Regions from separate parts of the Microbacterium sp. TWP3-1-2b2 genome, predicted to be linked through region 4. Evidence: predicted binding sites of a transcription regulator. Region 4 holds the regulator's gene; each other region holds the start of a gene.
What was found. Region 4 encodes LexA, which represses DNA repair genes until DNA is damaged. Its sites were predicted from a motif close to TCGAACANNTGTTCGA; they were not measured.
Positions count from the first base shown of each region.

Region 1: the regulator LexA is predicted to act here: its motif matches at 2,011-2,026, upstream of ACP7AR_RS00960 (DUF222 domain-containing protein).
Region 2: the regulator LexA is predicted to act here: its motif matches at 3,045-3,060, upstream of recA (recombinase RecA).
Region 3: the regulator LexA is predicted to act here: its motif matches at 1,965-1,980, upstream of ACP7AR_RS08735 (DUF222 domain-containing protein).

Region 1 covers NZ_JAFCTS010000001.1:184,357-189,096, reverse strand. Annotated here, with positions in the region: gene ACP7AR_RS00965 (dolichyl-phosphate-mannose--protein mannosyltransferase) at 1-226, shown strand, start outside; gene ACP7AR_RS00960 (DUF222 domain-containing protein) at 475-1,869, opposite strand; gene ACP7AR_RS00955 (PHP domain-containing protein) at 2,138-2,992, shown strand; gene ACP7AR_RS00950 (thioredoxin domain-containing protein) at 3,033-4,740, opposite strand, start outside.
Region 2 covers NZ_JAFCTS010000001.1:1,114,243-1,118,982, forward strand. Annotated here, with positions in the region: gene miaB (tRNA (N6-isopentenyl adenosine(37)-C2)-methylthiotransferase MiaB) at 1-988, opposite strand, end outside; gene ACP7AR_RS05635 (regulatory protein RecX) at 1,021-1,794, opposite strand; gene recA (recombinase RecA) at 1,794-2,849, opposite strand; gene ACP7AR_RS05645 (DUF3046 domain-containing protein) at 3,121-3,345, opposite strand; gene ACP7AR_RS05650 (helix-turn-helix domain-containing protein) at 3,373-3,681, opposite strand; gene ACP7AR_RS05655 (CinA family protein) at 3,838-4,320, opposite strand; gene pgsA (CDP-diacylglycerol--glycerol-3-phosphate 3-phosphatidyltransferase) at 4,317-4,740, opposite strand, start outside.
Region 3 covers NZ_JAFCTS010000001.1:1,765,172-1,769,911, forward strand. Annotated here, with positions in the region: gene ACP7AR_RS08725 (glycosyltransferase family 2 protein) at 1-451, shown strand, start outside; gene ACP7AR_RS08730 (hypothetical protein) at 453-1,901, shown strand; gene ACP7AR_RS08735 (DUF222 domain-containing protein) at 2,009-3,814, shown strand; gene ACP7AR_RS08740 (hypothetical protein) at 3,962-4,453, shown strand; gene ACP7AR_RS08745 (sugar transferase) at 4,722-4,740, shown strand, end outside.
Region 4 covers NZ_JAFCTS010000001.1:323,253-327,992, forward strand. Annotated here, with positions in the region: gene smpB (SsrA-binding protein SmpB) at 1-42, shown strand, start outside; gene ACP7AR_RS01620 (S9 family peptidase) at 43-1,935, opposite strand; gene lexA (transcriptional repressor LexA) at 2,036-2,722, opposite strand; gene ACP7AR_RS01630 (LysM peptidoglycan-binding domain-containing protein) at 3,033-3,407, shown strand; gene ACP7AR_RS01635 (histidinol-phosphate transaminase) at 3,421-4,515, shown strand; gene hisB (imidazoleglycerol-phosphate dehydratase HisB) at 4,512-4,740, shown strand, end outside.

The DNA.
Region 1 (4,740 bases), 140 kb from region 4:
AGTGGTGATGATGCCGTTCCTGGTGCTGGCGCTGGTGCTGGCGCTGCGTGAGATCGCGGGTCGACGCTACGAGCCGTTGCATCGCCGGCAGTCGGGCGAGCGCACAGTGATCGTCTTCCTCGTCGTGACCGTGCTCGTGTCAGCGTTCTACTATCCGGTGTGGATCGGCATGAACGTGCCGTATGAGTTCTGGCTCATCCACAACTGGATGCCGACCTGGGTGTGAGAGCAGAGCGCACAACTCAAGAGCAAGATAGGTCTGCTTTTCGCCGAGACTCTCTCGATGCAGCTGCTGTCGTGGCGACTGATCGATCAGTGGGACCTGAGCTGCGTGTTGCGCGGGCCGCGCGCCGTATCGTTTCTCTCAGAGGTGGATCGGAGCGATCCGCAGCTGCTGATGGCACGCGTGACCGGAGACTGTCGGCACGGCAACGAGCGTTTGGCACGGGAGCATCCGCGCAATCGGTAAGCGAATCAGCCGGGGACGGGTTGTCGGCGGTGGGGGCTGCGGGTGCGGTGCCAGCTCTGGTGGGGGTCCCACCAGGCGGGGCCGCGGACTTCGGGGACACCGTGGTTCATGCGGATGACCCATTCGGTCAGGTGCAGGGTGCGGTGATGGAACCAGCACAGCAGCACCCCGTTGTCGGTGTGGGTGGGTCCGCCGTCAGCGTGCTCTTTCACGTGGTGCACTTCGCACCAGGTCGCGGGGATCGTGCATCCAGGGATGACGCACCCGCCGTCGCGCAAGGTGATCGCCCGGCGTTGCAGGGCGTTGAAGATGCGATTGCTGGTGCCGATCGACACGATCCGACCCCCGTCATCGAACAGAATCCGCTGGACACCACCGGCGCACCCGGTCTGCAACGCCGCCGCGAGCGGAACGAGATCGCCGCTGTGCCCGATCTGCGCCCACCCGTGCCCCGCCGCGAGGTCAGCGGCCGTCGCGGCGACCGTGAGCGTCGGCGCCGCACCGCCCAGGTGCGGGAACAGGTCTGTTCTGGCCGCGGTGTTCAGGATCGCCGCGAGCGCGTCATGCAGCCTCTGCCCACGGGTGCGGGTATCGGTGACACCCGTCCCGTCCGCGGGACCCGTCTCCTCCGACGGCTCGAACCGCACGCCACCACCCGCACCCGTCGACGCGTCGCCCGCTGACGCCCCGTCCCGTTCCGGGTCATCCGCCCCGTTGACCTTCGGGTTCAACAGACTGTCGATCAACAGACTCAACTGCGCGGCCACCTCGGGCAGGAGGCTCCCCCGCACCGGCGCCGCACCATCCTTCACCTTCCCGATCGAGAAGAAGCGGCCCCGCATCGCCGCCTCTTCCGCCGGCTCCGCCCCATCGGGATCCAGATACGCGACCATCACCCGGGCGAGAGTGCCCAGATCCTCCGGCAACGGGGCCGGGCGCGGAGCGTCGCTATCCGAAGCAGAATCTGATTCCACCCCTCGAGCGAAATCGGCGAGCTGACGGTCCGCCTCCACACGGTCCTCATCACTGATCCGGCGTGCGGACTGCTCGATCGGATCCGTCGCCGCCAACAACCCCGCCACACCCAGGTCTCCGTCGATCATCACGTCACGTAACGCCTGATACCGGGCCGGCAGGAAAGCACCATCGGTGATCCCGACATCCCTCCGCACCAGGCGTGCCGCTCTCACCAGCCGGGTCGCAGCCCGCGTGTCGGTGCCGGTCAGCATCCGCACCAGGTCCGCCGGCTTCGAGCACCCGTACCGGGTCGTCATCCGCTCATCCTTGAGCCCGGCAGAGCGGTCACCGACCTGCACCGCCGCCTCGACCTGCAGACCCTCCAGCTGCCGCTGAATACGACCAGACACCACCAGCAGTTCCGCCACATCCGCGTCAGACATCCCCGGAATCTGCTCCGAACCGAACGCGTCGCACGCCACAGAATCGAGGGTCTCCTCCAGATCCCGAAGCCGAGCAACGATGCTGTTCATACCCCTGTTCAACAGGGGGCCACCGACATTCCGACCCGGTTTCACCCAGGTCAGAACACTTTTCCGAAGAGAGTTGTCGAGCACGGCTTGGGAATTGCGACTGATCGATCTGTCCCGGCACACGCGTCCAAGACGATATACATGAGCGTCTCTTTCGGCCCCGGGGTAACTTGGGCGCATGACGGTTCTGACCGCAGACGCACACGTCCATAGCGAATGGTCGTGGGATGCCGGCGCTGACCCGTCCTCGGCCGGCGCCATGGATCGAATCTGCGCACGGGCCGCACAGATCGGGCTCCCGGCGCTCGTCTTCACCGAGCATCTCGACCTGGAGGACTACTGGCGAATCGATGAAGGGGACATCGGTGACCACGGACAGCGCTACGTCGACGACTCAGGCTATGTGCGGCTTCCTCCGTTCGACTTCGAAGGGTATGTCGATGCAGTTGAACGCTGCCGTCACAAGCATCCAGACCTCCGTATCCTGACCGGGGTGGAATTCGGGCAACCCCACCTGTGGGACACCAGCGCCGCCCCGTTGCTGTCGAGTGGGCTGATCGATCGAGTGAACGGTTCGCTGCATATGCTCCCGTACGAAGGCCGGGATCGAACGGAGCCGACGACCCTCTATCGCCATCGGCCAGCGGATGAGGTCATGTGGGCGTATCTCGATGAGATCCCGCGAATGATCGCAGGCTCGGACTCGTTCGTCGTGTTCACCCACATCGACTACGCGGCACGCTCTTGGCCAGTTCTCACGGCGGGGCCTTTCGATCCACGACGATTCGAGGAAGGGTTTCGTGCGGCGATGCGTGCGATAGCAGACTCCGGCAGAGCGTTGGAGATGAACACCCGACGACTTTGGCCGTGGGTTCCGCAATGGTGGGCGGAGGAAGGAGGGCGCGCGGTGTCGTTCGGCAGCGACGCTCACGGTCCGGCCACACTCGCGGCGAGCTTCCCGGAGGCCATGTCAATGGTCGAGGCCTTCGGCTTTCACCCAGGCACGAAGCCCGAGGACTACTGGATGCGTTGAAACTGCCGGTGCATCCGTGCTCAGCCCTCTGCTGCCCGTGTCACCGTTCCCGCACGAGCCCCGCAGGATCAGCGGTCGGAAGCCGGCACACGAACGCCCGGCAATCGTACGCGAGACCGGATGCGGAATCTTTTCCCTCGAACAGCTCGAAGCCCGCATCCGTGAACGCACGAGCCTGCGCCGGGGTCACGATCGCGATCACATCTGCGTCGACGCCTCGGGATGCCGTGGCAAGCTCCCCGCCGCGGTCTTCCGTGACGACGACCACCTGGCGAGGCGGCTCGACAAGCCCCGCTGCCACCGCAAGAAGCGACCCGTGCCCGAAAGGATGCTGCAGCGCGGAGGCCGCATACGCCTGAACCCGTTCCTCGGCGGCCTCGCGGTACTTCTCGCCCGCCCCCAGCCTCCACGCCGCCGATGCGGCAGCCGCGACGGCCGAAAGTCCAGACGGCAGGTCCCCGTCGGTCTGGTCGGGAGCAGATGCCACTCTCTGCGCGGAGAGCACCGGATCGGCCGCCGCGCCGTCGAGTGCCTCGTTGAGAAGGTCACGAGCAGTCACTGCCCATGACGCCTCTCCGGTGGTCGCAGCCAGGCTGAACAGCCCCTCCGAAAGCAGCCCCAGATCCGCAAGCGTCGCGACCGCCGCCGATGCGACCCCATCCAGCGATGCCCGCACGATTCGTCCGTCGGGCGAGCGATTGGTCGCCAACACGAACGAGGCCGCTGCGGCCGCCGCATCCACCCATTCCGGCTCGCCCAGCGCTGCCCCTGCCCGCGCGAGCGCCGAGATCGCGAGCCCGTTCCAACCCGTGATGACCTTCCCGTCGACTGCCGGTGGTTCCAGCGCCGAGCGATCGGCGCTCAGGTAGAACCCGCCCTCGCTGCGCTGCCCGTCGATCCACGATTCCGAATCCTGCGCGGCACCGAACCCACCGCCTTCGCGCAGCAAGACATCGAGCAGGAACCCGACGATTCCCCTCGCGGTCGTCTCGTCGCCCTCAGCGACGGCGACGTCGAGCAGCTGGGCGTTGTCCGTCAGCATCCGCTCGTAGTGAGGAACCGTCCAATCGCGTTGTGTCGCATAGCGGAAGAAACCACCGTCGACGTCGCGAAGATCGGATGCCGACATCGCGGCGAGCGCGCGCAAAGCGGCCGCAGCCGCCTCCGGAGCCTCCCTGCGCACGAGCGGCGCTTGTAGGAACCGCAGAGTCGTCGCCACCGGGAACTTCGGGGCACTGCCGAACCCGCCGAACTGTCGGTCCTCCCGGGCGGCGATCGTCGCCGCGGCCGCGGCCAGGCTCGCCGGCGTCGGCAGCGGAGAGGGCGTCGTGGCCGCCGCACTCGCCAGCGCCTCGGCGACGGCATCCGCCGATTCGATCGCCTGCTCGCGGCGCAGCATCCAGGCCTCTCGCACCGCTTCGAGCACGTCTCTGAACCCGGGAAGAGGAGCGCGCGCCACCGGTGGCCAGTAGGTGCCCGCATAGAACGTACGGCCCTGCGGTGTGGCGAATACGGTCAGCGGCCAGCCGAGGTTCTGGGTGAACGCGGATGCGGCTGCCATGTACGCGCCGTCGACGTCGGGATGCTCCTCCCGATCGACCTTGATCGCGACGAATCCCTCGTTGATGAGGGCAGCCGTCTCCGGGTCGGAGAATGATTCGCGCGCCATGACATGGCACCAGTGGCACGTGGAGTAGCCGATCGAGATCAGCAGCGGCACGTCCCGGCGCTGTGCTTCGGCGAACGCG
Region 2 (4,740 bases), 790 kb from region 4:
GGAAGCCGACGATGATGTCGGTCGAGATCGCCGCATACGGCATGCGCTCACGAACTCGATCGAGGATGCCGAGGAACTTCGAGCTCCGATAGGAGCGACGCATCGCCTTGAGCACGCGATCGCTGCCCGATTGGAGCGGCATGTGCAGCTGAGGCATGACGGACGGCGTGTCCGCCATGGCGTCGATGACGTCGTCGGTGAATGCGGCCGGGTGAGGGCTGGTGAAGCGGATGCGTTCGAGCCCCTTGATCTCACCCGCGGCGCGCAGCAACTTGCTGAAGGCTTGACGATCGCCGAACTCGACGCCATAGGAGTTCACGTTCTGGCCGAGCAGAGTGACCTCGATCGCCCCGTCTTCCACGAGCAACCGGATCTCGTTCAGGATGTCACCCGGGCGGCGATCCTTCTCTTTACCGCGCAGGCTCGGCACGATGCAGAACGTGCAGGTGTTGTTGCAACCGACCGAGATCGACACCCAGCCGCTGTGAGCGGAATCGCGCTTGGTCGGCAGCGTCGAGGGAAACACCTCGAGGGATTCGAGGATCTCGAGCTCGGCGTCACCGTTGTGGCGTGCGCGTTCGAGAAGCCCTGGCAGCGAACCCATGTTGTGAGTGCCGAAGACCACGTCGACCCAGGGTGCCTTGTCGAGCACTGCGTCCTTGTCCATCTGGGCGAGGCACCCGCCTACCGCGATCTGCATGCCGTCTTTTCGACGCTTGACGGACGCGAGGTGCCCGAGAGTGCCGTAGAGCTTGCCTGCAGCATTGTCACGAACTGCGCAGGTGTTGATGATGACGACGTCCGCCTCTGCGGCGGGTTCGGCGCGCACATACCCGGCACTCTCCAGCGACCCGGACAGACGTTCGGAGTCGTGCACATTCATCTGACACCCGAAGGTGCGCACCTCGTAAGTCCGCTGACGTCCGTCGACGTCGACGGCCGCCGACGAGGCTCGGATGATCGTCGGTTCGCTGCTCAGGATAGTCATGGTGAAACCATTCTACGAGCGATCGCGACGAGTCAGTCCGAGTCGACGAACCGCACTCCGCTGGTCGGCTTTCCCGATGACGCCTCTGTCAGCGCCGTCCGCGCTGCGTTCATCGCCACGGAGCCGCCGTAGCCGCGTCGTGCGACCTGGCCCATGAGCCGGCGCAGTGCTGTGTCGAAGTCCAGACGCGTCATCGAGCGTGCCTTGGTCCTCGCGAACTCCAGAGCGCGTTCCGCGTCGTCGTCCGGCAGATCGCCGAGCGCGGTCTCGATGACGTCACGGGGGATGCCGCGCTGCGCCAGAGCGCGCGACAGCGCCACGCGCCCCTGCCCTTTGCGCTCGATTCCCGAGATCACCAGTTGCTCCGCGAGGATCGCGTCATCGAGGTAACCCCTCCGGCAGAAGTCGTCGATCACATCGTCGATCTGCGAGCGATCCAGGTCGTGTCCACGTAGCACCAGTCGCGCCTCGGAGATCGACAGAGATCGAGCCCGCAGCTTGCGGACAAGAGATTCTTCACCGGCCACGCGGATCTGGTCCGGGTCGCGGACGGGCTCGCGTTCGTCGTCGTTCTCATCGTCAGAGCGCACCGCTCGCAGCCGGGTCGGTGTCTTGTCGAGACCGGGCGGCGTCTCCGCTGATTCCGAATCCATGGATTCGATCGTCGAGAGAGCCGGCTCAGTGCGATCTCGCTCCGACTGCGCTGCTTCGCGCGGCGCGGGCAACGCCGACGCAGGCGTGAGTTTGCCGCCGAAGAGTGGAATCACGGGGGCGAGGCGTGCCTCGCCCCCGTCAGCGACAGTCATCAGGCCGGACGACGCTCTGCGAGCTCGTCTGCAGCCTCAGGAGCCGCATCGGCCACTGCACCGCCGATGCCGAGCTTCTGCTTGATCTTGGTCTCGATCTCCAGCGCGATGTCGGCGTTCTTGATGAGGAAGGAGCGTGCGTTCTCCTTGCCCTGCCCCAGCTGATCGCCATCGTAGGTGTACCAGGAGCCTGACTTCTTCACGAGGCCGTGCTCCACGCCGAAATCGATCAGGCTGCCCTCTCGCGAGATGCCCGTTCCGTAAAGGATGTCGAACTCCGCCTGCTTGAAAGGAGGAGCCATCTTGTTCTTGACGACCTTGACCCTGGTGCGGTTACCCACCGCCTCAGTGCCGTCCTTCATCGTCTCGATGCGGCGGATGTCGAGGCGGACCGAGGCGTAGAACTTCAGAGCCTTTCCACCGGCGGTGGTCTCGGGCGAGCCGAAGAACACACCGATCTTCTCGCGCAGCTGGTTGATGAAGATCATGGTGGTGTTGGTCTGGTTCAGTCCACCGGTGAGCTTGCGAAGCGCCTGAGACATCAGACGCGCCTGCAGGCCCACGTGCGAATCGCCCATCTCGCCCTCGATCTCGGCGCGAGGAACCAATGCCGCGACCGAGTCGATGACGATGAGATCGATGGCACCGGAGCGCACGAGCATGTCGGCGATCTCGAGAGCCTGCTCACCAGTGTCGGGCTGAGAGACCAGGAGAGCGTCGATGTCGACGCCGAGCTTCTTGGCGTATTCGGGGTCGAGAGCGTGCTCTGCGTCGACGAACGCGGCGATGCCGCCGGCTCGCTGCGCGTTCGCGATCGCGTGCAGTGTCAGGGTCGTCTTACCCGAGGACTCCGGGCCGTAGATCTCCACGATGCGGCCACGCGGCAGGCCGCCGACGCCGAGAGCGACATCAAGGGCGATGGAGCCGGTGGGGATGACGGCGACCGGTGCACGCTCATCGCTGCCCAGTCGCATGACTGAGCCCTTTCCGAACTGACGATCGATCTGGGCGAGAGCCGATTCGAGGGACTTCTCGCGGTCTGCGACTGATGGCATGTCGTGCTCCTATTGTTCGCGTGGTGCCGCCTGTAGGCTGTCGCGGCCACCCCGGGTGGGGTGAACTCTCCGACAAGGCGTATGGCTTTTCGGCCTGTCATCACCGTATGAGCGGCCTCCGACATTGCATCGGCTGCCCCACGAACCGGGGATGACTTCACCTCGAAACCACTTGTGCAGAACGTTACGCGCACTTCGAACACATCTTCGACGACACGCCGATCGGATGCAGCGCCGACACGATCAGAAGAACGAGCGTCGTCGTGTGAGGTCAGCGCCTGCGTGGCTCCAGCCGGCCGACGCCGTAGCGTCGTTCGGGCGGGACATCGGTCTCGGCGCAGAGCGCCAACCAGATCTCGCGTGGCGCGAGCCCTGCTTCCAGCGCCTCGGCTGCGGTCCGGTTTCCGAGCGCGTCGAGGACAAGGTCCGTCGTCAGCGCGGACGCACGTGCGCCGAACTCGAGATCGACCGCGCGAAGGAACTCGCTACGTCGCATTGAAGAGGTCTACCTGATCGTCGAGGATCAGTGCAGCGAAAGCTCGGGCTCGATCGACGCCACAAGGTCGTCCGGGACGACATCAGGGAAGACCTGGATGCCCTCGAGCACGGAGATGCGATCTCCTACCTCGCGCATGATCATGGAGATGGGCACGTCGAGTGCTTCGGCAACCGACGCGAGGATCTCGCTCGATGCTTCCTTCTGACCTCGCTCGACTTCGCTGAGATATCCGAGCGCCACAGAAGCCTTGCCCGCTACCTGCCGGAGGGTACGCCCCTTCTGCAGACGGAAGTCCCTCAGCACATCGCCGATTTCCTGTCGTACAAGAATCATCGGAACCTCCTCTCCATTCCCCTCATCGGAGTCTCCCCCGAACGGATCGCCAGTCTAACGCGACTTGCTGATGAAAAAACTACTGTTTCACGCTGTGCTTTGGGTGTGAGCACATCATTCTTCGGCACATCAATGATAACGATCTGTCTGCACGAGCTATTCCCGCATCGCCTGAAGCAGCGCCTCGATCGCAGCATCGACCGTCTGCTCCCTGATCGATGCGCGATCGCCCTGGAACAGGAAAGCGAATGATCGAACCCCCGATGGTGTGGAGACACCTATGTGCACGGTTCCGACGGCGTGCCCGTCGGGGGAATCCGGCCCGGCGACACCTGTGGTCGAGAGTCCGACGTCCGCCTGTCTGCCGTCGATCGCAACCGTTGCGCGCACACCCGTCGCCATCTGCTCGGCGACGGAAGGGTGCACAGGTCCGTGCTCGTCCAGAAGCGCGGCGTCCACCCCGAGCAATGACTCTTTCACCGGTGTCGCATATGCGACCACGCCACCACGCAGCGTGGCCGAGGCGCCGGGCACTGAGACGATCTCCGCCATGAGAGCGCCGCCTGTGAGTGATTCTGCAACGCCGAGCGACCATCCGCGCGCGGTCAGCGCGACGACAAGCTCCTCGGCCCGGCTCACGATCGGCCGGCACGCGCCCCGCGCACCTGGGACAGCACATAGTCGATGCCGCTGATGACAGTGAGCGCGAGAGCCGCGTACATCAACACGATCCCGACGCCGATCCACCAGTCCATACCGATCAGCTGGTGCAGCGGCAGCAGCCACCAGCCGAGCGCGACACCCTGCACGACCGTCTTGAGCTTGCCGAGCCATGCGGCCGCGACGATGTGGCTGCTCGCGACGATGAAGCGGTGAATCGTGATGCCCCACTCGCGGACAAGGATGATGATGACGATCCACCAAGGCCATTCGGCCAGAATCGCCAGGCCGACGAAGCCCGCCCCGGTGAGCAGCTTGTCCGCGATCGGGTCCCAGAGCTTTCCGAAGTCGCTGACGATGTCGTACTTGCGCGCGAGATATCCGTCGACCCAGTCGGTG
Region 3 (4,740 bases), 1.4 Mb from region 4:
GGAGTCGACCGGAGCCGATGTCGTGCACGGCGTGCGCGACGGCCGCACCGACCCCTGGTACCGGAAGGTGCTCACCGCTGCTGTCGGGCTGCTGATCGCCGCAGCATCCGGCCGTCGCATCCCCGACGTCAACACTCCCCTGCGCGCCTATCGCCCCGCCGCGCTCCAGACGCTCATCGATGCCGTACCCGCCGACGTGAGCGTGCCGCACGTGCACTTCTCGCTCGCCGAGGCCCGCGGCGGTTTCGTCGTGCGCTACGTGCGGGTGGCCAGCATCCCGCGGCGCGGGGAATCAGCCAGCGGGACGATGTGGGGGCGCGCTGCCGGGGTTCGACTGCCGCCGAAGCGTCTGCGTCAATTCGCTGTCACCGCCTTGCAGGAGGCGTGGACGCTGTCGCTGCGTCCATCGGCGCCGCTGCGCAGCATCCGACGACCAGGGTCCGCCGACTGACATGAGCAAGGCGCGTTCCGTCGTCTTCTGGGTGCTGGCCGCAGCACTGCTGATCGCGCATGTGCTCGTAACGTGGCAGAGCCTCACCGTCTGGCGGTTCTGGGAAGACGAGGCCCTCAACCTCACCGTGCCGCGCAATCTGCTCGCCGGCCTCGGTTACGCCAGCGACGGCGCCCTCTCCGGGTCGACGATCACGCTGTTCGACGCACGGATCTCCACAGGCCCGGCCGTGCTCCTGCCGGTCGCTGCACTCCTCGCCACCGGCCTCGATCCCGTTCTGGCGGCACGACTGGTCCCGCTCGCGTACTGGGCGCTGCTGCTCGCCGGACTCTGGGTGCTCGGCCGCCGCATCGGCGGACGCTGGGCCGCGCTCGTCGCCGTCGCCGTGCCGCTCGCGTTCACGACTTCAGCGGGCATCTCGCCCATTCAAGGGCCTGCCGATCTGCTCGGCGAGATCCCCGCGGCGGCGTTGCTCGTCTGGGCGCTCGTCGTACTGCCGCGACGCGCATGGCTCGCAGGTCTGCTGGTCGGCCTCGCCGTGCAGGCGAAGCTCATCGCGCTGCTCGCTCTGCCCGCGTTCGCCGTGGCATTGTTCCTGCTCGCTCCCGGTTCGGGGTGGGCGCGCGTGGGCGCATTCGTGCGACGCTCTTTGGTGCCGTTGCTGTTCGTGGCGCTGCCGACGTTCCTGTTCGAGCTCGCGGCACTCCTGACGTTCGGCTTCGACGGCTTCATCGACCACCTGCGTGCGCTGGTCGCGTTCGTCCGCAGCGGCGGGCAAGGCGGCGAGCCCACCACCGTGGTGCAGAAGATCACGACGCTCGCGGAATCGTGGTCGCTGCCGGTGTGGGCTGCGGTCACTGTGGCGGTGGCCTCGCTGGTTCTCATCGTCGGCGGCCTGTGGGTCTCGCGCGGATCCTCGTCTGGCGTGCTGGTCTATGTATCGGCAGCAGCGGTCGGCGCGCTCGCGTTCGTCGCATGGTGGGCCACGGCGTCGCACCTGCCGCTGTGGGTACGGCATCCTGCCCCCGGCGTGTTCGCGTTCTTCCCGATCATCGCCGCCTGCGCGGTATGGGGAGCCCAGCGGATGCTGCGCGCACAGCGCCTTCGCATCGTCCAGGTCGTCGCGGCGGTCGCTTCGGGCGTCGTCGTGCTCGGGGTCGGTGCGGGCGCCGCGATGCACGCGGTCGCGGCGACGCAGCGACCCTGGTTGACGCTCGAGACGCAGCGCGCGGCCGTGGCACCGCTGAAGGAGTGGGTAGAGGCGAACGACGTCGAGTGGCTCGCCGCGCAGCCGTGGGGCGTGGCGGTCGCACCGATCGTGCTCACCGGTGCTCACGTCGGGCTGTTCGACGCCCCGGCGATGGACGGCGTGCCCCGGCTCACCGGGCAGGAGTGCGCGACCGAGGTGCTCGTCGACAGCGGGCCGTACCGGATCTGCGCGGCGGAATAGGGGTCGACGGGGGCCGTGATCCCGCCCGCTGCGTCGTGACCGCGGTGATCTTTCCACAGTTTGGCGAATCTTTGTTCGAATGTCCGTGACGTCTGCCACGATGAAGTATGGCCATTTTCAGCGAGATGCGCGACACCCTTGAGGGGTTGGAATCGCGCATGGGTGACGTCGATATCGACGTCCTGCTGACGGCCATGCGCAGGCTCGACGACGACGCGGTCGTCGGTGCACTGGCCGGCGCGGCAGCCGTTGCGAACTGCGCCGAGCGGATGCTGACGGTCGGCGCAGGAGTGGTCGCAGAGCGGTCGCGACGCGAGGCCGGGCATTCCGGTTTGGCGGCGGCGCACGGACACCGCAATGCGGTGTCGCTGGTGCAGTCGATCGTCGGCGGGACGCGCACAGACGCGGCGCGCGCCGTGCGGTTGGGCGAGTCGTTGATCGAGGGCGCGGACGCTGCAGGTGCGGGCTACCGCAGTGGGGATGCTTCAGGCGCAAGCGGCTGGGGCGCGAGCGGCGGAGGCGGCGACACCGAACCGGACTGGGGCGGCGACAGCTGGGGCGACGGAACAGGCCACGGGGCGTCAGATGCCGACGGGTCGGGCGCCGATGCGGGGGCGGGTGCCGCGAACGGCGCCACCGGTGAAGGAGCGGCGGCGTGGGATGCCGATGGGCCGCATGCGGGGTCACCCGGCGGCGATGGCGGTGCGGGTCCAACGGCCGGCACGGGTGCGCCGCCGCACGATCACGACGTCCGGATGCCGTGGCACGAGCCATTGCGACAGGCGTTGTTCGAGGGCAAGATCACGCCAGCGCAGCACGATGCGATCCTCCGAGGAATGGGCCAGCCGCCCGCCCGCGACGGCGCCGATAGCCCGACGGACGCGATGATCGAGGTATGGTCACTCGCCGCGGCGCAACTGGTGGCAGAGGCCGCTGACATGGCAGTCGAAGAGCTCGCGCGTCGCGCGCGACAGGTGCGCGATACCCTGGATCCGCAAGGCGTGCAGGAAAGATTCGAGCGCTCGTACGCCGCCCGGTCGTGGCGGTCGTGGCGCAACACGGATGGGCAGCATCACACGCACATCATCTCCGACGACGAAACTGCTGCGTGGCTCGACTCGATCAGGGATGCGGCGATGCGCCCCCGCCGGGGCGGACCGAGATTCATGACCGATGAGGAACGCGCGGCGGCGAGCGTGCTTGTGGACGATCCGCGCACGAACGACCAGCTCGCCTACGACCTGTTCACGGACATCCTGCGCGCCGGGGCACTCGCCAATGCTGCGGACGTGTACGGCGCCCGCCAGCCGGGGATCAGAATCGTCACGGTCGACGGTGCCGTCGGCGCGCGCGATGCGTTCGGACGGATGCTCGCCACCGGACACCTGGAAGATCGCGGCGATGCACTTCCCGGAAGCGTGGTCGACCGAAACCTGTGCACCGTCGGCAGCCGGAGCGTCACCGTCGACAGCTGCGGCAACCCCCTTGATGTCGGTCGCGAGCAACGACTGTTCACCGCGAAACAGCGCGTCGCGCTGGCCGTTCGCGACGGCGGATGCATGTTCCCGGAATGTCGCGTCCCGGCTTCCTATTGCGAAGCGCATCACTGCGACCATTGGCATGACGATCTGGGGCTCACCGACATCAACCGCGGCATTCTGCTCTGCCGACATCACCACATGCTGCTTCATAACAACGGGTGGAAGATCACGCGTGAAGGACTTGGCAAATTCATGCTCCATCCACCCGGCAGACGCGGCGGAGTCGGTGTCGGCGTCGGTGACGACTCGGAGCCGATCCCCCTCACCAGCCGATCGGCGATCCGTTGGGCGTGGGATCCACCACCCGAGTGGCCGCACTGGAGAAACATGCCCGCTGACAGCGCCGACGCGCGAATGGCTCGGTCGGCGTAAGTGGCGGGCGGGCGGTAGAGCCCAGCGGCGTCACCCAGCGCTGTGGGGAGCAGTAGAACCCTGGCTATCTGCGAGATCCGGCGGCGGGCAGCAGTGCTCGTCGGCAGCGGGCTGTTCCGCATCTGTGCTGCACCGTAATCTGAGTGCATGACCGACGCGCTGGCGGGTTGGAGCGACTTCAATGTCGCGATGGCGGGCGCGAACGCCGCGCTCGCGGGACTCGTCATCGTCGCGGCGAGCGTCAACATCGACAAGATCATCCGCGCCGGCACGCTCACAGCCCGGCTGGGCGCGGCCATCGCTTCGCTGGTGCTCGCTCTCGTGGCATCCGCTGTCGGCCTCATCCCGGAACTCGACCTGACCTGGTACGGAATCGTCGTCATCATCGGCGCCCTCACAGCCGGAGCGTTCCAACTGCACGCCACGCGCACCATCGCGAGCGATCCAACGCCGGAGCAGCGCGCACGCTTCGCGAAATCAATGCTGGGGTGGTTGCCGGTCGCGGCATACATCGCGGCGGGAGTCGCGTTGGTACTGGGAAGCTCAAGCGGACTCGTCCTCACAGCGGCCGGGTCCCTACTGGCGGTAATCGCCGCGATCGTCGTGTCCTGGGTCGTGCTTGTCGAAGTACTGCGCTGATTCGCCGGCAAGCGATTTCGTGGAAACACCATTTTGTGTCTTTCCTTCGGGCGCGGGTTCCGCTAATGTGACCAGCATCCGAACTGCAAGACAGTGAGTGCCGCTGGGAATCGGCACGCACAACGTGATCTGGGGTCACGCCGTCGAGCAGCATCGCGAAGTCTGCGATGACGGATGACCCGTGCGTGTGGGACGTGCGGGCTGGGGATGTAACTGGGGAAATAATGTCGCACTGGGGATATTTGCGTACATTCAGGGCTCGACGGATATGACTTCCGTCGACGATG
Region 4 (4,740 bases):
GCCCAGCGCGCCATGCGCCTGCGCAATCGCGTGGGGGAGTAGTCAGCCCTCAGTTCTTGACGCTTCGACAGGCTCAGCGGTCGCAGGAGCGAAGCCGAACACCTCCCCGAGGAAGGCCAGCTCTCGTTCGAGTGAGTCGACGATCGTCTCCGCACGCCGGAAGCCGTGCCCCTCGCCCTCGTACACCACGTACTCGTGCGGGATGCCACGGGTGGCCAGTGCATCCCGGATCTTCTCGGACTGCGACGGCGGAACGACGCGATCGTCCGCGCCCTGCAGCAGCAGCACAGGCACGTCGATGCGGTCGGCGTGCGTGAGCGGTGATCGATCGATGTAGACCTGCTCGGCTGCCGGCAGCGGGCCGACGAGCCCGTCGAGGTAGTACTTCTCGAAATCGTGCGTGTCCTGCGCCAGGGAACGGAGATCGGTCACTCCGTAGCGGCTGATGCCGGCGGCGAACACGCCACCGCGCACGAGCGCGGCGAGCACCGTCCACCCTCCCGCCGATCCGCCGCGGATCGCGATGCGGCGGGGATCCGCTCGGCCGGAGTCGGCGAGCCCACGCGCGGCGGCCAGCACATCCTCGACGTCGGCGATGCCCCACTGGCCGTCGAGGCGTTCACGGTAGGCGCGGCCGTAGCCGGTCGAGCCGCCGTAGTTGACGTCGAGAACCCCGATGCCGCGACTCGTGTAGAACGCGATGGCGGCGGAAGCCGCCCCTGCCACGTGCGCCGTGGGTCCGCCATGGACGAACACGATATACGGCGGCAGCTCTGCGTCCGGCGCGGACGCATCGGGGTTCGCCGGCGCGTAGTCGAATGCATGCACGGCGCCGTTCGCGCCCTCGAGCGTGATGCGCGTGGCGGGCGGCATCCAGGCCTCATCCACCGGCAGGCCGCCGCGTACGCGCCGGACCTCGCCGGAATCGACATCTACGACCCACAGCCCTGCGCTCACTCCAGCGCCCCCTCCGGAGATGAGCACACGGGAACCGGACACATCATCGACGCTCGCATGCGCGGTGGCCGGCACATCGAGGCGCTTCTCGGCTCCGTCCCGACCGATGATCACGATCTCGTCAGAGCCGTTCGTGCGCACTGCGACGAGTCGCCCGTCGGGGAGTGGCTGATACCAGCGGTTGCCGAGCACCCACAGGCCGTATCCGGTGTCGGCGTCGACGGTCGAGACGGCCTCGGGCGCTGAGGCCTCGAGCCCTTCCACCGACCGTCGGTAGAGATTCCACCGACCGGTGGGATCATCGGCGTAGACGAGTTCCGTGTCGCTGATCCATTCCGGTTGCAGGGCCGCGCGTGCACGGGTGTCGGCGAATTCATCGCCCCCGACTTCGATGACGCACAGCTTCGCCTCCTGCCACGGCATCCGTCGCCCGCTCCACTCGACCAGTGCGATGCGCGTGCCGTCGGGGGAGAGTGCCGGGTGTGCGAAGAACGCCGTGCCCTGGATGAACACACGGATCGCAGTCGTGTCCGACGCTGCGGACCCGTCTGTGGGGATCTCCACGATCGCCCGCAGATGCGGCTCCACCGACAGGTCTTCGCGAACGGCCAGCAGCCGTCCATCCTGCAGCCGGAGTCCGCCGTGGTTCGCTCCCGTCGGCGTCAACGGCTCCGGCTGCTCGCCTTGGAGCATCCGGTACACACGCTGATCGTTCGCGTCGACGAAGAACAGTGTGCCGTCGGCCTCCGCCGTCCACGCCCCGCCACCGTACTCGTGCACCCGCGAACGGGCGCTCCATGGTGCAGGCAGGACGACATCACCGGTCGAGCTGCGCACGGTGACGCGACCGCCCTCGGCCGGCACCGACTCACCCCACCAGATCTCTTCACCGACGAAATGCGCACCGTCGATGCGCGGAGCGGATGACGCGATGTCGGCGGCGTGGAAGGGAGAGGACCAGGTTCCGTACGGCTGCATGCCTCGAGCCTATGCGGCGACGATCTGACACACGACGTCACACAGCGTGCGCCCCCGAACCGCCCTCCGAATCCGGAGGGGCGGTTCTTCGTGGATGCCGTCAGACCGCGCGCAGCACCGCGACGACCTTACCCAGCACCACGGCGTCATCGCCGAGGATGGGCTCGAAGGAGGAGTTGCGGGGAAGCAGCCACGTGTGACCGTCGCGCTGGCGGAACGTCTTCACCGTCGCGTCGCCGTCGAGCATGGCCGCGACGATCTCACCGTTCTCGGCGGTGTTCTGCGTGCGGACGACCACCCAGTCGCCGTCGCAGATGGCGGCGTCGATCATCGACTCGCCTGAGACCTTGAGCATGAACAGGTCGCCCTTGCCGACGAGCTGGCGGGGGAGAGGGAAGATCTCCTCGACCTGCTGCTCGGCGGTGATCGGGATGCCGGCGGCAATCTGACCGACCAGCGGGACCATCGCCGCATCGCCGACCGGCGTGCTGGAGTCCGCCGGGTTCTCCCCGCTGGTGCCAGGCAGGTCGATGAGGACCTCCATCGCGCGGGTCTTGCCCGGGTCGCGACGCAGGTAGCCGCTGAGCTCGAGCTGGCCGAGCTGGTGAGTGACGCTGGAGAGCGACTTGAGTCCGACGGCGTCGCCGATCTCCCGCATGCTCGGCGGGTAGCCGTGCCGCGCGATCGAGGTCTGGATGACCTCGAGGATCGCCAGCTGCTTTGGGCTGAGGTTCTTGCGCCGCCGCGTGCGCGAAGCCTCAGGGCTGGGGGCGGAGATGTCGCTCATGGGTGCTCCTTCGTGCGCGTTCACGGTGCCGGTGGTCGTCTCCACGGATGCTCATCTTCGAATGTCGGTGGTCCGTGATGTGGTGGTGATATCGAAACCGTATCCGAGAAACGGCCCGAAACGGAAGATCTGTTCGAGCGTGTCTGTGATTCAGGCGGATGGGTTTCGAAGAAGTCTTGACAGATGTTCGAATTCGAAGATACATTCGGTACGTAGCTTCGCATTCCCCGCTCCCGGCCGAGCGGCGAATGCGAACGCTACGCCAAACGGGCAAAGCCCAGAGGCAGCCAGATGGCAGAGGAGAGATCACATGAGCACCATCAGCATCAGCGCCCCCGCAGTCATTCCCGCTCGCACCGCGACCGGCGCAGCGACGCGGCTTCGACTGACGACGCGCGGACGTCGACTGCTGGTCGCTCTCGCGGCACTCCCGTTGGCGGCCGGCATCGGCTTCGCTGCCATCGGCGGCGGTTCGGCTCTCGCGTCGGGTGAGAGCGTCGAGCGCGCCACCTTCGACACCGTGACCGTCATGCCCGGCGACACGCTCTGGGCGATCGCCGAAGAGATCGCGCCCGCTGAAGACCCGCGCATCGTGATCAGCGAGATCGAGAAGCTCAATGCGATGGGCGGCGGGTCGCTGCAGGTCGGCCAGCAACTCGCGATCCCTGGTCAGTACGCCAACTGATCTCACCGTTAACATGGGGAGGGTGACTGTTTCACTCAGCGACCTCCCGCTCCGCGACGATCTTCGCGGTCTCACCCCATACGGCGCGCCCCAGGCTCCACTGGCTGTCGCGCTGAACGTCAACGAGAACACCCACCCGGTTCCAGATGCGGTGGCGAGCGACATCCTCGACGACATCGCTGTCGCGCTCCGCGACGTGAACCGCTACCCCGATCGGGAGTTCACGGCGCTGCGCGAGGGATTCGCCGACTACCTCGGACACGGCCTCGACGCATCGCAGATCTGGGCCGGGAACGGTTCGAACGAGGTGTTGCAGCACATTCTGCAGGCCTTCGCCGGTCCGGGGCGCACTGTCTTCGGATTCGCCCCCACCTACTCCATGTACCCCCTGCTCGCGCAGGGCACCGGCGCGCTCTGGGTCGCAGGCCGGCGCCAGCCCGACTACACGATCACGGCCGAGGAAGCAGCGGCGCAGGTGGTCGCGGCCGACCCGGACGTCATCCTGCTCTGCACGCCGAACAACCCCACGGGCACCCCCCTCGCGCTCGACGTGATCGAGGCGGTCTATGAGGCGTCCCGCGGGGTCGTGGTCGTCGATGAGGCCTATCAGGAGTTCGCGCCGCGTGATGCGGCATCCGCCCTCACGCTGCTAGAAGGCCGTCCGCGACTCGCTGTCTCTCGCACCATGAGCAAGGCGTTCGCGTTCGCAGGCGCGCGCGTCGGGTACCTCGCCGCCGATCCGGCGTTCATCGATGCGCTGCGACTCGTTCGGCTGCCCTACCACCTGAGCGCGCTCACCCAGGCTGCGGCCGTCGCTGCGCTGCGCAATGCGTCGACGATGCTCGGCATGGTCGACGAGATCGTCGAGCAGCGCGATCGGATCACAGCGACTCTGGAAGCGCTCGATTACGAGCCGCACGAGTCGTGGGCGAACTTCGTCCTGTTCGGGGGAGTGCCAGACCCTCAGGCGACATTCCAGGCCCTGTACGAGCGGGGGGTGCTGGTGCGTGATGTCGGGATACCGAATCACCTGCGCGTCACTGCAGGCACTGAAGCCGAGACCACGGCGTTCCTGGAGGCGCTGGCGTCGATAGGATCGGCGTCATGAGTGTTTCCCGCACCGCCACCCGCACCCGCAGCACGTCCGAGTCGACCGTCGAGCTCGAACTGAACCTCGACGGCACAGGGCAGAGCCACATCGACACTTCGGTGCCGTTCTTCGATCACATGCTGACCGCGTTCGCGAAGCACTCGCTCACCGACCTGACTGTGCGGGCCTCCGGCGACACGGACATCGACGCACACCACACGGTGGAGGACATCTCGATCGTGC